DNA from 4 places in the Paenibacillus sp. FSL H8-0282 genome. Region 4 is predicted to be linked to each of the others. Evidence: riboswitches for the same ligand, from Rfam matches in the RefSeq annotation. Region 4 holds a riboswitch; each other region holds the start of a gene.
The links. Region 4 has a riboswitch for cobalamin ahead of NST94_RS03900 (S-layer homology domain-containing protein). Riboswitches for the same ligand answer to the same signal wherever they lie in the genome.
Positions count from the first base shown of each region.

Region 1: another riboswitch for cobalamin. It lies ahead of NST94_RS02370 (anaerobic ribonucleoside triphosphate reductase); the one in region 4 lies ahead of NST94_RS03900 (S-layer homology domain-containing protein).
Region 2: another riboswitch for cobalamin. It lies ahead of NST94_RS04580 (DUF4430 domain-containing protein); the one in region 4 lies ahead of NST94_RS03900 (S-layer homology domain-containing protein).
Region 3: another riboswitch for cobalamin. It lies ahead of metE (5-methyltetrahydropteroyltriglutamate--homocysteine S-methyltransferase); the one in region 4 lies ahead of NST94_RS03900 (S-layer homology domain-containing protein).

Region 1 is NZ_CP150146.1:544,951-548,163, forward strand. Features, by position in the region: gene NST94_RS02370 (anaerobic ribonucleoside triphosphate reductase) at 1-1,269, opposite strand, end outside; cobalamin riboswitch at 1,511-1,746, opposite strand; gene NST94_RS02375 (MTH1187 family thiamine-binding protein) at 2,124-2,432, shown strand; tRNA gene NST94_RS02380 (tRNA-Thr) at 2,526-2,597, shown strand; gene NST94_RS02385 (hypothetical protein) at 2,832-2,999, shown strand.
Region 2 is NZ_CP150146.1:1,069,482-1,072,694, forward strand. Features, by position in the region: gene NST94_RS04575 (glycosyltransferase) at 1-821, shown strand, start outside; cobalamin riboswitch at 945-1,148, shown strand; gene NST94_RS04580 (DUF4430 domain-containing protein) at 1,318-3,213, shown strand, end outside.
Region 3 is NZ_CP150146.1:4,926,830-4,930,042, reverse strand. Features, by position in the region: gene NST94_RS21400 (DedA family protein) at 1-188, shown strand, start outside; gene NST94_RS21395 (undecaprenyl-diphosphate phosphatase) at 239-1,099, shown strand; cobalamin riboswitch at 1,199-1,405, shown strand; gene metE (5-methyltetrahydropteroyltriglutamate--homocysteine S-methyltransferase) at 1,560-3,213, shown strand, end outside.
Region 4 is NZ_CP150146.1:898,859-902,071, reverse strand. Features, by position in the region: gene NST94_RS03900 (S-layer homology domain-containing protein) at 1-1,525, opposite strand, end outside; cobalamin riboswitch at 1,688-1,889, opposite strand; gene NST94_RS03895 (cellulase family glycosylhydrolase) at 2,231-3,213, shown strand, end outside.

The DNA of each region.
Region 1 (3,213 bases), 350 kb from region 4:
GACGCCTTCTCGCATCATGAAATCGGAAGCTTTAGCTTTTTGTGCGGTTTGGATGTGGAAGCGATGAAGAAGTCCTTCCAGCGCAATATCCATGTAATGATTTAGATCTTCATAGAAGCCAGCTTCGTCTGCGACGGTACGTCTGCCTGTTACTGTGCCGTGTGCCAGACCTAGCCGAACCAGATTCAGTGTATTAAAGGAAAGGTTGCCCTTCCCAGAGCAATGATTACGCCCAAAACGGTCACCGAGCACTCGGGTTCGGCAGCCCATTGTAGCGAACTCCGTATCAGGATCACTTGGATCATAATACTGCAAGTTGAGCGGAGCGTCCAGATTAGCGAAGTTTGGATATAGTCTGCGCGCAGAACATTCAGCCGCTTTTAGGAACAGTTCATAGTTAGGATCGCCTTGCTGTTGATTGATTCCTTGCTTGCATTTGAAGATTTGAATCGGGAACACTGGTGTTTCTCCGCTGCCAAGTCCGTTCATAGTTGCGGTTAGCAGAGAACTGATCACAAGCTGACCTTCTGGTGAAGTACAAGTACCGTAGTTGATGCTGGTAAACGGTATTTGTCCACCGGATCGGCTGGACATGGTATTCAGATTATGTACCATACTTTCAGCCGCTTGCAGAGTTTCGATTTCGGTTTCCTTTAGTGCAAAACGGAACGCTCTTGGATATAACTCCGCCAGATCGGTCCGGCTCATCGTAATCTCGCCCAAAGATTCATCAGCTTGTCCTTCTTCAAAATAATTCAGACCCTTGCGGAACAGCTTGGCGAAGGATTTGGTTACATAAGGTGCCAGATCATAGTCGAGTTTATTGGCGGATACACCACCATATTGAGCATTTTGCTGGGATTGGAAAATAATCGCTACCAAAGACATAGCTGTCATTATTGAGTTCGGAGGACGAACGCTGCCGTTGCCGGTATTGAAACCTTCACGGAGAAGTTTATCAAACGGGATAAAAATACAGTTCGTCGTTCCAATCGCATATTGATCCAGATCATGCACATAGACGACATTGTCATCAATAGCCTGCACTAGCTGTGGCGGCATCGTAAAATTGCGGGCGTACCATTTTGAATATTCACTGCCGAACTTGCTCATTTTACCGGAGAAACTCTCTCCATTCAAATTGGCATTCTCGCGCAATAGGTCCATATCCCGACTGTCGATAATATCCCGGCCTAAATCAATGAGCTCTTCTAAAAGAACTTCCCGTGCATTTTCTACTCCATTAAATTGTCTCTCCAACAACGTCATTGTACAGCTCTCCTCTCAGTATAAAAGAAAAACATCTATCATCAAATCCATATATCCATAAGAAGTTGGACTGCTATAAGCAGTCGTATATTTGTTCAGATTACATAAAAAAAGCATCCCCTACCCGAGGATGGCAGAAAATGCCCGATGCGTTATGTAAATATCCACACGGATATTTGCAGAGGTCTCTACGTAGATGACCGCATGCGGACACCATCCCTGTTCCTCGCAGGCATCAATAGTTGGTGTCGTCGAAACAGGTAGGTCTCCTGGCTTCCGTGGGATCTCTCGGCGCCTTCCCAAGGGTGTTCCTAACCCTCAGTGGCATTTGCCGGGAGATGTGGATTCTCAAGCTTCCCAGAAGCTTAAGAAGGCCATCCGGTTACAGTGGCGGGACCGCAGCGGATTCTCACCGCGCTTCCCTATTAAGCTCTAAATCCGGTTAAGGATCAAAGCGCCTGTCTCCACTATATTTTGTTGTCGTTAGATAAAAATAACCCAAGATGTTGTGTTTGTAAACAGTTTTTTAGAAAACCCGCGCGGGGAGCGGGTTCTTTAAAAGTACTCCACAAATGATCCACAGGCTGTCCATAAGTAATCCACAATTGATCCACAGGGAGATGCGAAATGATTCATAAATTGTCCGAAAAGATGCCACAAAGAGTCCATAAATATAGTGCAGATGACCCTAGAATTTGCTCATGAGAAAATACTCTTAGCCCAAGTCATATTTTGGAGTAATCAGAAGAAATAGAAGAGATAAGGGAGGATAATCTTGCTTAGTTTGTGACAGAGCGGTGGAATTGTTACAATGGAAGGAGACAGCTACTATAAAATTTCGAGGAGGTATTCTCATGCCTATTGCTGAAGTTACAGTTATTCCAATTGGAACAGGCAGCACCAGTCTTAGCAGCTATGTTGCGGATATGCAGCGGGTGCTGAAGACAGTAGAAGGGATTACTTATGAACTTACGTCCATGGGGACGATCATCGAAGGGCCTCTGCAACGCATTTTTGCCGCGGTAGAAGCTTTGCATGAGTCTCCTTTTGACGCAGGTGCAGAACGTGTCTCTACCTCACTTAAAATAGACGACCGCCGCGATAAACCCTCTACTAGCCGTGGAAAGTTAGAGTCTGTGGAGCGTAAGCTACAGGTGGATTAGCAGTTTAGAAGGGCGGAAAACAGGGAGAGATAGGCTTGCGTTTCTGGCTGGAAGTTGTATAATATTTTTTGTTTGACAGAAAAACAGCGTTAAGCTGGTGTAGCTCAGGGGTAGAGCAACGCACTCGTAATGCGTAGGCCGGGGGTTCAATTCCCTTCACCAGCATATCTAAGAATGGCGCAATGGCGCGGTTTTCCGGGATTCCGGGACCGTGCCATTTTTCGTTAAATCCCCCTGACTTCTTCCATTCTTCTACCCTTTATCCGAGTAAAGTGGGTGTCTCGTCAATTTTCTCCACTTCTTTTCGGGTTCCTAGAATAGAATCTCAGATACATCGGGGCACTGCTTCCTGCAAGTTGGGGAGAACATGTGAATAAGTACCCAGGGTGATATTTATTGATGAATGGCCTAATCTTTCCTGAAGTCGAATATGATGGACAGCCAATGCCGTTCCCTGTTCTTCTGGAGAAACGTATCAAGGAAGATAAGACATGGCGCGAAATCGCTAATGAAAACGGTATGACTAGTGGTCACTGTCGAGCAGACGGAAGGTGTGGCGCAAGCTGACAGCAATCAGAATGAAGAATGGTGGAGGAGGAGCATCATAAGCTGCTTTTCTCTTGCGGGGGCAGATCGGTTAGATGGTAATTACTATAAAAATAAAAAAAGACACCACAAGGTGTCTTAGTACAGATACTTTTCGCTCGAATTTCACGAGCTCGTCAGTGAACTGAGTTCATAAGCAAGACTGGCTACGGCTAACAGATGAAGAGATAAAGTA
Region 2 (3,213 bases), 170 kb from region 4:
ATCGGGAATTCCGAAAGAACTATGTCGCGGCAGCTCGGCCTGCTCTGCAAAATGTGTACAATGAAGCCCGCTCCCAACTGGCTTCCCCGCTGGCGCGCTGGATCAGCCGCAGCCGATTTCGACTCTTAATCTCCGGCTCCATTACGGGTATTCTGGTGATTATTGCAATTATCGTATTCAGTATGCTGCGTCCGGATGATACGAAGACGGCTGTGCCGGGGACAAGCCCTGAGCCGACCCCTGTTCAGAGTGCAGGCAATATGCTGCCTCCAGCTTCAGTATACTTGAAGGATCAGAGCGTCGAAGGAGATAAGGGGAGCAGCATATTGGTGTTCACCTTCGCAAGTGCAGATGACTGTGTGCAGTTTCAACCGACTGAGATTAGTTTAATGTCTTCGTCTACAGAGATAGATAAAAGCTTTAAGGTCGCTGCCACGAATGGCACTTGTCCAGTGCCGTTAACGGATGGGACGGATGAGGGAAACACCGCTGACGAGTCAGATACCGCTAGCACTACTGGAGGAACAGCAGAAGGTGCAGATGCTACTAATGCTGTAGCTGATGCATCTCCGTCTCCTACGCCTTCCTCTGATACTGAGGACAGCACTGGGTTGCCTTCCGCAACAGCTGTGACTGAAGGTGAACAACCTTCCTATCAGGTTGAGGTTACATTGGAGCCTGGAGTGACAATTCTAGAGAAAAGTATGATCAAAGCCGGAAGATTTACACTGATCGTAGATCCCGACCCTAATATTCCACCAGCTTCTGATTCAAGTGCTGAACCCTCCCCGACTGCAAGTCCGGAAGGAACAGCAGAATAACAAGCTTTCTGAACAGCAATACCTACCGGGAGGTATTGCTGTTCATTTTTTTTGCTGCCCATACTTAGCTTTTCTATAGACATGCTATGTATTAATAGATATGATTATGGATGTCAAAATAAGATACTACATACTGGAAAAGGTGCAGACTCTATCAATCTAGTCGTCTGCTTAAAAGGGAAGTCCGGTGCAAGAGTCCGGCGCGGTCCCGCCACTGTATGTGCGGAGCGTTTCTTCTATAAACCACTGCCCCGAAGGTAGGGTGGGAAGGTGAAGAACAGCGATGAAGCATTAGCCAGGAGACCTGCCTTTTTCGTGAGCGTTTCTATTCTTCGTGGGGTAAGAATGTGGAACATATACAGATGGACTGTTGGCAGGAAGCAAGCGCCGCAGCCTCGATTTGTAATCTTCCCTGACCGCCCTCCAAAGGGGCGGTCTTTATGTTATGCGTCTTATTCCCGGCAGTACCCATTCTTATACAGAAAGAGGTTAAACAATGAAGAAAATCATGTCTTCCAAGTTTGTAGCACTTGGGCTGGCCTTATTCATGGTCATTTCAATTCTAGGAACATCTCTTGCTCCAGCAGGACAAATATTTGCAGAAGCGAGCGCTGGCGCCGGTCTGGAGGCAACTGCTGCGGAGCGGATTAATGTTGCGGATGCGACTTATGCGGCTGCAGAATATCTCTTGAAAGGTGGCGTGCAATCGGATTGGCAAGCCATTGGATTAGCGCAAGCAGGGTACAAGCTGCCGGCTAGTTACCTTTCAGAGCTTGAGAAAAAAGTAAAGGATGCAGCTGGCGATTTCACCAATGTAACCGATTATGCTCGAATCGTGCTCGCAGTGAGAGCGATTGGTGCAGATCCTACTAGCTTTGCTGGTAACGGAACGACTCCTGGCTATAATCTGATTGAGAAAATTTATAATAATAGCAAGCTCAGTGAACAGACGCTTAATAATCCGGTATATGCTTTACTTGCGCTGGATTCTGGTAAATATAATATCCCAAGTGACGCGAAATGGACGGCGGATAAACTCCTTACGGAGATTCTCTCCAAACAGAATCCGGATGGGGGCTTTGCACTAACCTCAGGCGCAAGTGAGCCTGATATGACAGCGATAACCTTGACGGCTCTGGCGGCACATAAAAATAATCCCGAAGCCTACTTAGCAGGGCTACAAGCCGTAGCCTGGTTATCCGCAGCTCAAGATAGCCATGGGGGTTACGGTGACAGTGCTGAAAGTAGCGCACAAGCAATCCTTGGACTCACATCCTTCGGAGTTGATCCTAGTGGATTAGAATACACCAAAAACAAAGTGGATCTAATGGAGAACCTGCTTAGCTATCGTCTAGCTGATGGTAGCTTCACCCATAGCCGTGGTGGAAGCAGTAATATTCTGGCGACAGAGCAAGGGCTTCAGGCGCTGGTTGCCTATAATTTGCTGTATAAAGGAAGCAACAGTAAGCTATACGATTTTTCCAAATCCTCCATTCAGAGCTCACTCATCTACGCTCCAGTAACGATTGAGGGACCACAGGCCACGTTGGCACAAGGGTACGCCTATGCTGGCAACGCACTTGGAGCGTTAGAGAAGCTGGCGCTTCAAACGAACTTGCCGATCACGAATCCTTCGGGCAGTTATGTGACTGGCATCGGAAATATTGTTGCTGGAAGCTTTGGTGGTTATGACGGATGGATGTATGTTGTATCGCGTGACGGAAAATGGATTAATCCCGATGTAGGCATGAGTGATTTTGTACTTAAAGATTCAGATCAGGTACTGGTTTATTATGCCGGAGACGACACTAAGCTTGTGGATTCCGTTACGCTTTCCAAAGCAAATCTTAAAGAGGGCGATTCTTTTACCGTCACTGTAACTAGTAAGACGTGGAAATGGGACGCTGCTACGAATACTTCCTCTCCTGTAACTGCAAAAGCTGCGGGTGTTCAGGTCCAAATTGGAGCTCACAAGGTAACGACGAATGCTAAAGGTGAGGCCGTATTCTCAGGAAATATGCCCGCAGGTGACTATACACTGACTGTAACTGGCTACCGTGAAGGTAAAGCCCCAACGATTGCTAAATATACAAAAGCTCTAAAGGTGATTTCTAAGAATGTAACAGCTTCGCTTACCGTTGAAGGCCCGGAAGGGTTGATTAGTGAGGGGACTTTAAAAGCCTCCAATGCCCTTGAAGCGTTGCAACAACTAGGGTCTACCGATGATTTTAAAGTAGATATCACCAAATCGTCTTATGGCAACTTTGTATCAGGTATCCATGGAGTTTCGCAAGGTACTTACGACGGATGGTGGAGCTTCGTGGTATCACGCGGCGGGGAGTGGATATATCCAAGTGTGGGTATGGATGCGTTCGAACTACAGGAATCCGAT
Region 3 (3,213 bases), 2.8 Mb from region 4:
TTGGCACATTGGGATGGAATTTGCTGCTTGTGCTTATTGGCGCGGCATTGGGCGAATCCTGGGAAGACATTGCCATGTACATGGATGTGTACTCCAATGTAGTCTATGTACTAATTGCTGGCGGATTAGTTATCCTTGGGTTTCTGTACTTCCGCAAACGCAGCCGGAGAATGAACACTGAGGGCTAAGCGGGTAGAGGACTGATAATAGAAATGACTATTAAAAAGGAGGGAAACACATGGAGCTATTAACGATTATTAAAGCCATTATTTTGGGGCTTGTTGAAGGTTTAACCGAATTTGCTCCAGTATCCTCCACGGGTCATATGATTATTGTTGATGATATGTGGCTGAAATCACAGGAGTTATTTGGACAATATACGGCAAATACCTTCAAAGTAGTTATTCAACTGGGTTCAATATTAGCGGTTGTTGTGATTTTTAGAAATCGGTTCATTGATTTGTTAGGCTTAAAGCGTTTCAGCCGTAAGCAGTTGGATCCTGTAACAGAGGAGCTACCGCAGTTGGAGCAGAGCGGGCACCTCAAGCTGACTCAGGTTCTGGTAGGGTTAGTGCCTGCAGGTGTGTTAGGTGTTCTGTTTAATGATTATATTGATGAGCATTTATTCTCTACCTCAACGGTGTTAATTGGTCTAGTGATAGGGGCTGTATTAATGATTATTGCCGATCTGTTTGGGCCGAAGAAGGTCAGAACTGAGAGTGTAGATCAGATTACATACAAACAGGCACTTGGTGTAGGTCTTGTACAGTGTTTTTCGTTATGGCCTGGATTTTCACGCTCGGGCTCGACGATTTCTGGTGGCGTACTCCTCGGGATGAGCCATCGTGCCGCTGCTGATTTTACGTTTATTATGGCAGTACCCATCATGGCAGGTGCCAGTCTGTTGTCACTGATGAAAAACTGGCAATATTTCACCATGGATGCATTGCCGTTTTTTATCGCAGGCTTTATTAGTGCCTTCCTATTTGCGCTGTTATCGATGCGATTCTTCTTAAAACTGATCAATCGTATCAAGCTCTTACCGTTTGCTATATACCGTATAATTCTTGCTGCTGTAGTATATTTCGTATTTTTCTAAGTCCGTTATAAGGAATCGATATAACAGAAGCCCCAGTAATCTATTGCAGATTGCTGGGGCTTTCACGTATGATGACATCAGATTAAGACACTCAAATGATGAATGATATCGGAGACAGGTGCTGACCGGAAAATAGTAATTCGGTAGGCTTAATAGGGAAATTCGGTTCGAAGCCGATGCGGTCCCGCCACTGTAACGGAAGAATCTCGAGCAACAGAGGTCACTGGCAATTTACTTCTGCTGGGAAGACTGCTCAAGATGTTGACGCCGCTAGCCAGGAGACCTGCCTGTTTCAACAGCACTGCTTCACCTACGGAAGATAGGGAGGTGTTAGACGTTAACCATGGGTATATCATGGGCGTCTTTCCCTTTGACTTTTTTAGGGAAGGGCGCTCTTTTTTATAGGAAAGCAAGTAGCTTTGGAGTTTGAAATAAGAGATGGAAGAGGGAGTGTATCGAGATGACGAATAAAGTAAAAGTAAGTAATCTTGGATATCCGAGAATCGGAAAGAACCGCGAGTGGAAAAAGACACTGGAAGCCTACTGGCAGGGGAAAATAAATGAAGAGCAATTCCGCTCCGAAATGGCAGCAATTCAGCTGCAGCATTTGAAGACCCAGCAAGAGGCAGGAATTGAGCTTATTCCGGTGAATGATTTTACTTTTTATGACCATGTGTTGGATACGGCTGTTATGTTTGGAATTGTACCTCCACGGTACACGTATGATGGCGGCGACATCGGGCTTGATCTTTATTTTGCAATGGCCCGTGGTAATACTGAGGCTACTGCCTGTGAGATGACCAAATGGTTCAATACGAACTATCACTATATCGTTCCAGAGATCGGCACACAAACACCACGCCTGACTGAAAATAAACCTCTAGCGGCTTATCGTTTTGCTAAATTGCAGGCAGGGATTGAAGGTAAACCGGTACTTTTAGGTCTGTATACCTTCCTTAAGCTGTCCAAAGGTTACGCAGCGGCAGATATCGCCAAGATTGCTGCACGTTTTGTTCCAGTCTATGTTCAACTGCTACAGGAACTGAAGCAAGAAGGGGTAAGCTGGGTACAAATCGATGAGCCAGCGATTGTTACAGGCATAAGTAAAGAAGAATTAACACTGCTTAACTCGATATACACAGAAATTGCCGGCTCCGTGCCGGGCTTGAATATTATTTTACAGACGTATTTTGAAGCTGCTGAACCGTTGGAGGCACTGCTAGAGTTGCCTGTTCAAGGCTTGGGTCTTGACTTTGTGCACGATGGTGGAGCGAATCTGGCTTCTATCGAACGTCTTGGTTGGCCGAAGGACAAATGGCTGGGTGCCGGAATTATTGATGGACGGAACATCTGGCGTTCCGATTTAGACGCTAAGCTGCAACTGGTAGAAAAGCTCAGTGTTCATGTGCCGCTTGATCGTCTTATTCTTCAGCCTTCTTGCAGTCTGCTGCATGTCCCAGTCACCGTTCAAGGTGAGGTGAAGCTGAAGGCGACAGTTAAGAATGCGTTAGCTTTTGCCGATGAGAAGCTTGCAGAGCTTAGTCTGCTCGGAGCAGCCCTCGCAGATAAAGGAGAAGCTTCTAAAGCAGCGCTGGCCGCTAGTCGTGAAGCTATTGCAGCATTCCGCGCACTACCTGAGCGTGGCCGTAAGGATGTGGCGGAGCAAGTGCTTGCACTTGCAGCTTTGCCGGACCAACGCAGTTTGCCTTTTGCTGAACGCTTAAAGGTGCAGCAAGAGAAATGGCAGCTTCCACTTCTGCCAACCACTACAATTGGTAGCTTCCCGCAGACAGTAGAAGTGCGTCAGGCGAGATTGAAATGGCGTAAAGGGGTCTGGAATCAGGAGCGTTATGATGGATTTGTTCGTGAGCAGATCGCGGATGCAATTACCTTCCAAGAAAAGCTAGGTCTGGATGTTCTGGTCCACGGTGAGTTCGAGCGTACAGATATGGTGGAGTTTTTCGGAGAAAAGCTGGACGGATACTTGTTTACTAGTAATGGCTGGGTTCAATCCTACGGCTCCCGTTGCGTTAAGCCACCGGTGATCTACGCGGATGTTGCATTTATACAGCCTATGACTGTTAAAGAAAGTGTCTATGCACAATCGTTGACGA
Region 4 (3,213 bases):
TGGTTACGCCTAATGCCCAGCCACCAGCTTCTGCTGTACCTTTTTTAACCTCTTTATCTAAAATATACTGAACTAGTTTTTCTCTTGTGGTCTGTTCTGTAACTCCATCAACTACAGGGATCTCATAGTTATGGCTATCTAACGCGATCAGAGCAAAAATCGGACCATTATTGCCTTGCTTTTGGATATATTGATAATCAGCGAGTGCTTTTCTCAGATCATATCCCGCAACATTTGTGATATCTTTTCCGATAGAGGTAAGTCCTAATATTGCTCTGGAATTCTCTGTGCTTTTATTGGCGTCGAGTTTTCCATCCTCTTTAATGGTTGATGCTATTTTCGTAGCTACATTGTTGTAATAAAGATCGTAATAACCGTTAGGTACTGTATAGTTCGCCCGTGCCAGAGAAAGGATCGACCATTCTCCGCTGCCTGTTCCAAACGTTGGATTCTTTACAGTATTTAAAATATAAGCAAGGTTTTTATCTAACTGTTGTTTGACGGCAACTGTAGTTTCCAGTTTGTAAGTAACCTGATAAGTTACATTTGTTTTGTTTCCAGCTCCGTCAAGAGCCGTTACAGTAATTGCATTACTGCCTGAATTCAGAGTAGCTTTGTACTCCCCATTTGCAGGTGATAAAGTAACTCCATTCAGCTTCACTTCTGGAGTAATGTCACTATATACATTGTCTGTGACAGCTACTTTGAAGCTTATTTCTTTATTGGATACTTCCTGTTTATCTTGTATGCCACTTACTGTAATAACAGGGGGTTCTATGTCTAATGCATTATTAAGACCGACAAGCGCATGATCTACACTTATTTGAGAGCTTGCCATGTTTTCGAGCACGGAATAGGCTTCATAAACTGCCGATTGCACTACTGGTCTGTCCAAAATAGTTTCTTTATTAGGGGCACTGTTAATCTCGGCGATTTCCGCAGTTAAAGCATCCTTATTGGCAAGTTGAACTGGGATTTCCCCCCAGCCGCCAAGATCAGAACCATAGCCATAAGTGGTGAACTGAGTTCGAATGATGTCACCGTCTTGAGGCTTATAATCGGTCATCCCAAACGGAGGAAACACATTATTTACTGCATACATCCAACCCGACATGGAGGTGTAGTCAAACTGACTTAACCAATCTGGGTCTGCTTTAGTGCCGACTGTATTCCCATCGGCTGAAATCATATCTAAAATATATTGTGGAATATTGACTTCACTTCTGCCACTATCTTTAACTTCTGATAAATAAAAACCACTATCTATATTTCCTAAATATCTATAATTGCCATCACCTAGCGCACGTGTTATTAAAGATGCGCCATTATCGCCTTCATAAATCGGAACTTTAATAGGTTCCTTAATATACCCTTGGCCTAAGGTGAATTTCTCTACGGATACAGATACATACCCTTTAAGGGTAGAGCTTGCTCCATCTGCTTGAGCCGGGATTACACTTGTAGAGAATGTCGTAATAAATACAGCTACAATAAGTAACCACGCTAAAAACTTATTTTTCTTCATTTTTCCATAACCCTTCCCTTCATACCTATGATAAAAAACAGAATAAACTTTCTCATAACCACAAAAAAACCACTCAACATAAACGTCAAGAGGTTAAGATAGTGAACCACGATAATAGCTGGCAAACACTATTCAAGCACCTCTCTATCGATCGTAGAGTTTGATGGTGTAACAGAAAAAGGCAGATATTCTGGCTCAAGTATCATCACCCTTGCTGCCTTCCCAGTTTCCCAGTGGCATTTTGCAAGGACTCCTCTTTCACAGCGGCGGGACCGCGCGGGATTCACACCCGCTTTCCATTTAACCAATCTATGATTGTACTTCCGCAACATTCATAGTTGGCACCTATTTCTAATTTTAAATTTTCATGCTTCATCATAACTAATATATATGCTTTTGTCATGTTATATTTCTTTTTTGTATAACGGGCAGCTAGAGATAATCCTATTGAATAACCAATTTCTACGAGTAGGGTTATTCAAATAATTTCTTTATCCAACTGTGGGGCAAATTAATTTAAATCACTAATTCTTATATGAATTTACCACAAATTAGTAAGGTACTCGCTAAGTGTATTCTATGTTAGGGTATATTCAGAAAGCGTTTACAAAATAAAACTGGAGGTGTTTGCGTTCATTTAACCACCAAGTACAGCGTCAAAGCCAGGTCCAAGCATCCTAAATTTATCTCACAAAGGAGAATTCAATGACTACGCGAATCCAGAAATCCTTCTTATCATTGACACTTGTCACCGCTCTTCTGCTCTCTCTGTTCTCATCCATGGCCGCAGCTGCAACTAAGGACGAGCAACAAGCTAAGGCAGCGCCAAAGAGTAAGATCCAATCCTATGTAGACGAAATGCAGCCCGGATGGAACCTTGGCAATACTTTAGATGCTACAGGTGAGGATGAAACCTCCTGGGGCAATCCACGTGTGACCCAAGATCTTATTAAAAAGATCGCCGCTCAAGGCTATAAAAGCATTCGGATTCCTGTGACCTGGGATACTCACATGGGTGCGGCACCAGACTATACCCTAGAAAAGGCCTACCTCGACCGTGTGGAAGAAGTTGTCGGCTGGGCACTGGACGCCAAGCTTTATGTCATGATTAATGTCCACCATGATTCCTGGCTATGGGTAAGCCATATGGAAGAAAAACACGATGAAACGCTGGCACGTTATAATGCAGCTTGGACTCAAATTGCCGATCGCTTCAAGGACAAATCCGATAAGCTGATGTTCGAGAGCATAAATGAACCTCGGTTCACCGATGGTGGAAGCACAGACGAAGCAAAAATGGAGCAAATGCTTACTGAACTTAATAACTCTTTCTATCAAATCGTGCGGAAATCCGGTGGGAAAAACGACCTCCGCCCACTTGTATTACCTTCATTAGAGTCTTCACCTACGCAAACAAGAATGGATCATCTCTATAAGACGATTACGGCTCTGAACGATCCAAATATTATTGCGACCGTTCACTTCTATGGCTTCTGGCCGTTTAGTGTGAACATTGCCGGCTACACCACATTTGAAAAAGATACAAAAAATGATATCACTCAAACTTTTGATAACGTTTACAATACATTTGTACCTAAAGGCATCCCTGTCATCGTCGGCGAATTTGGTTTATTAGGTTTCGATAAAGACACGGGTGTGATTGAACAGGGCGAGAAGCTTAAATTCTT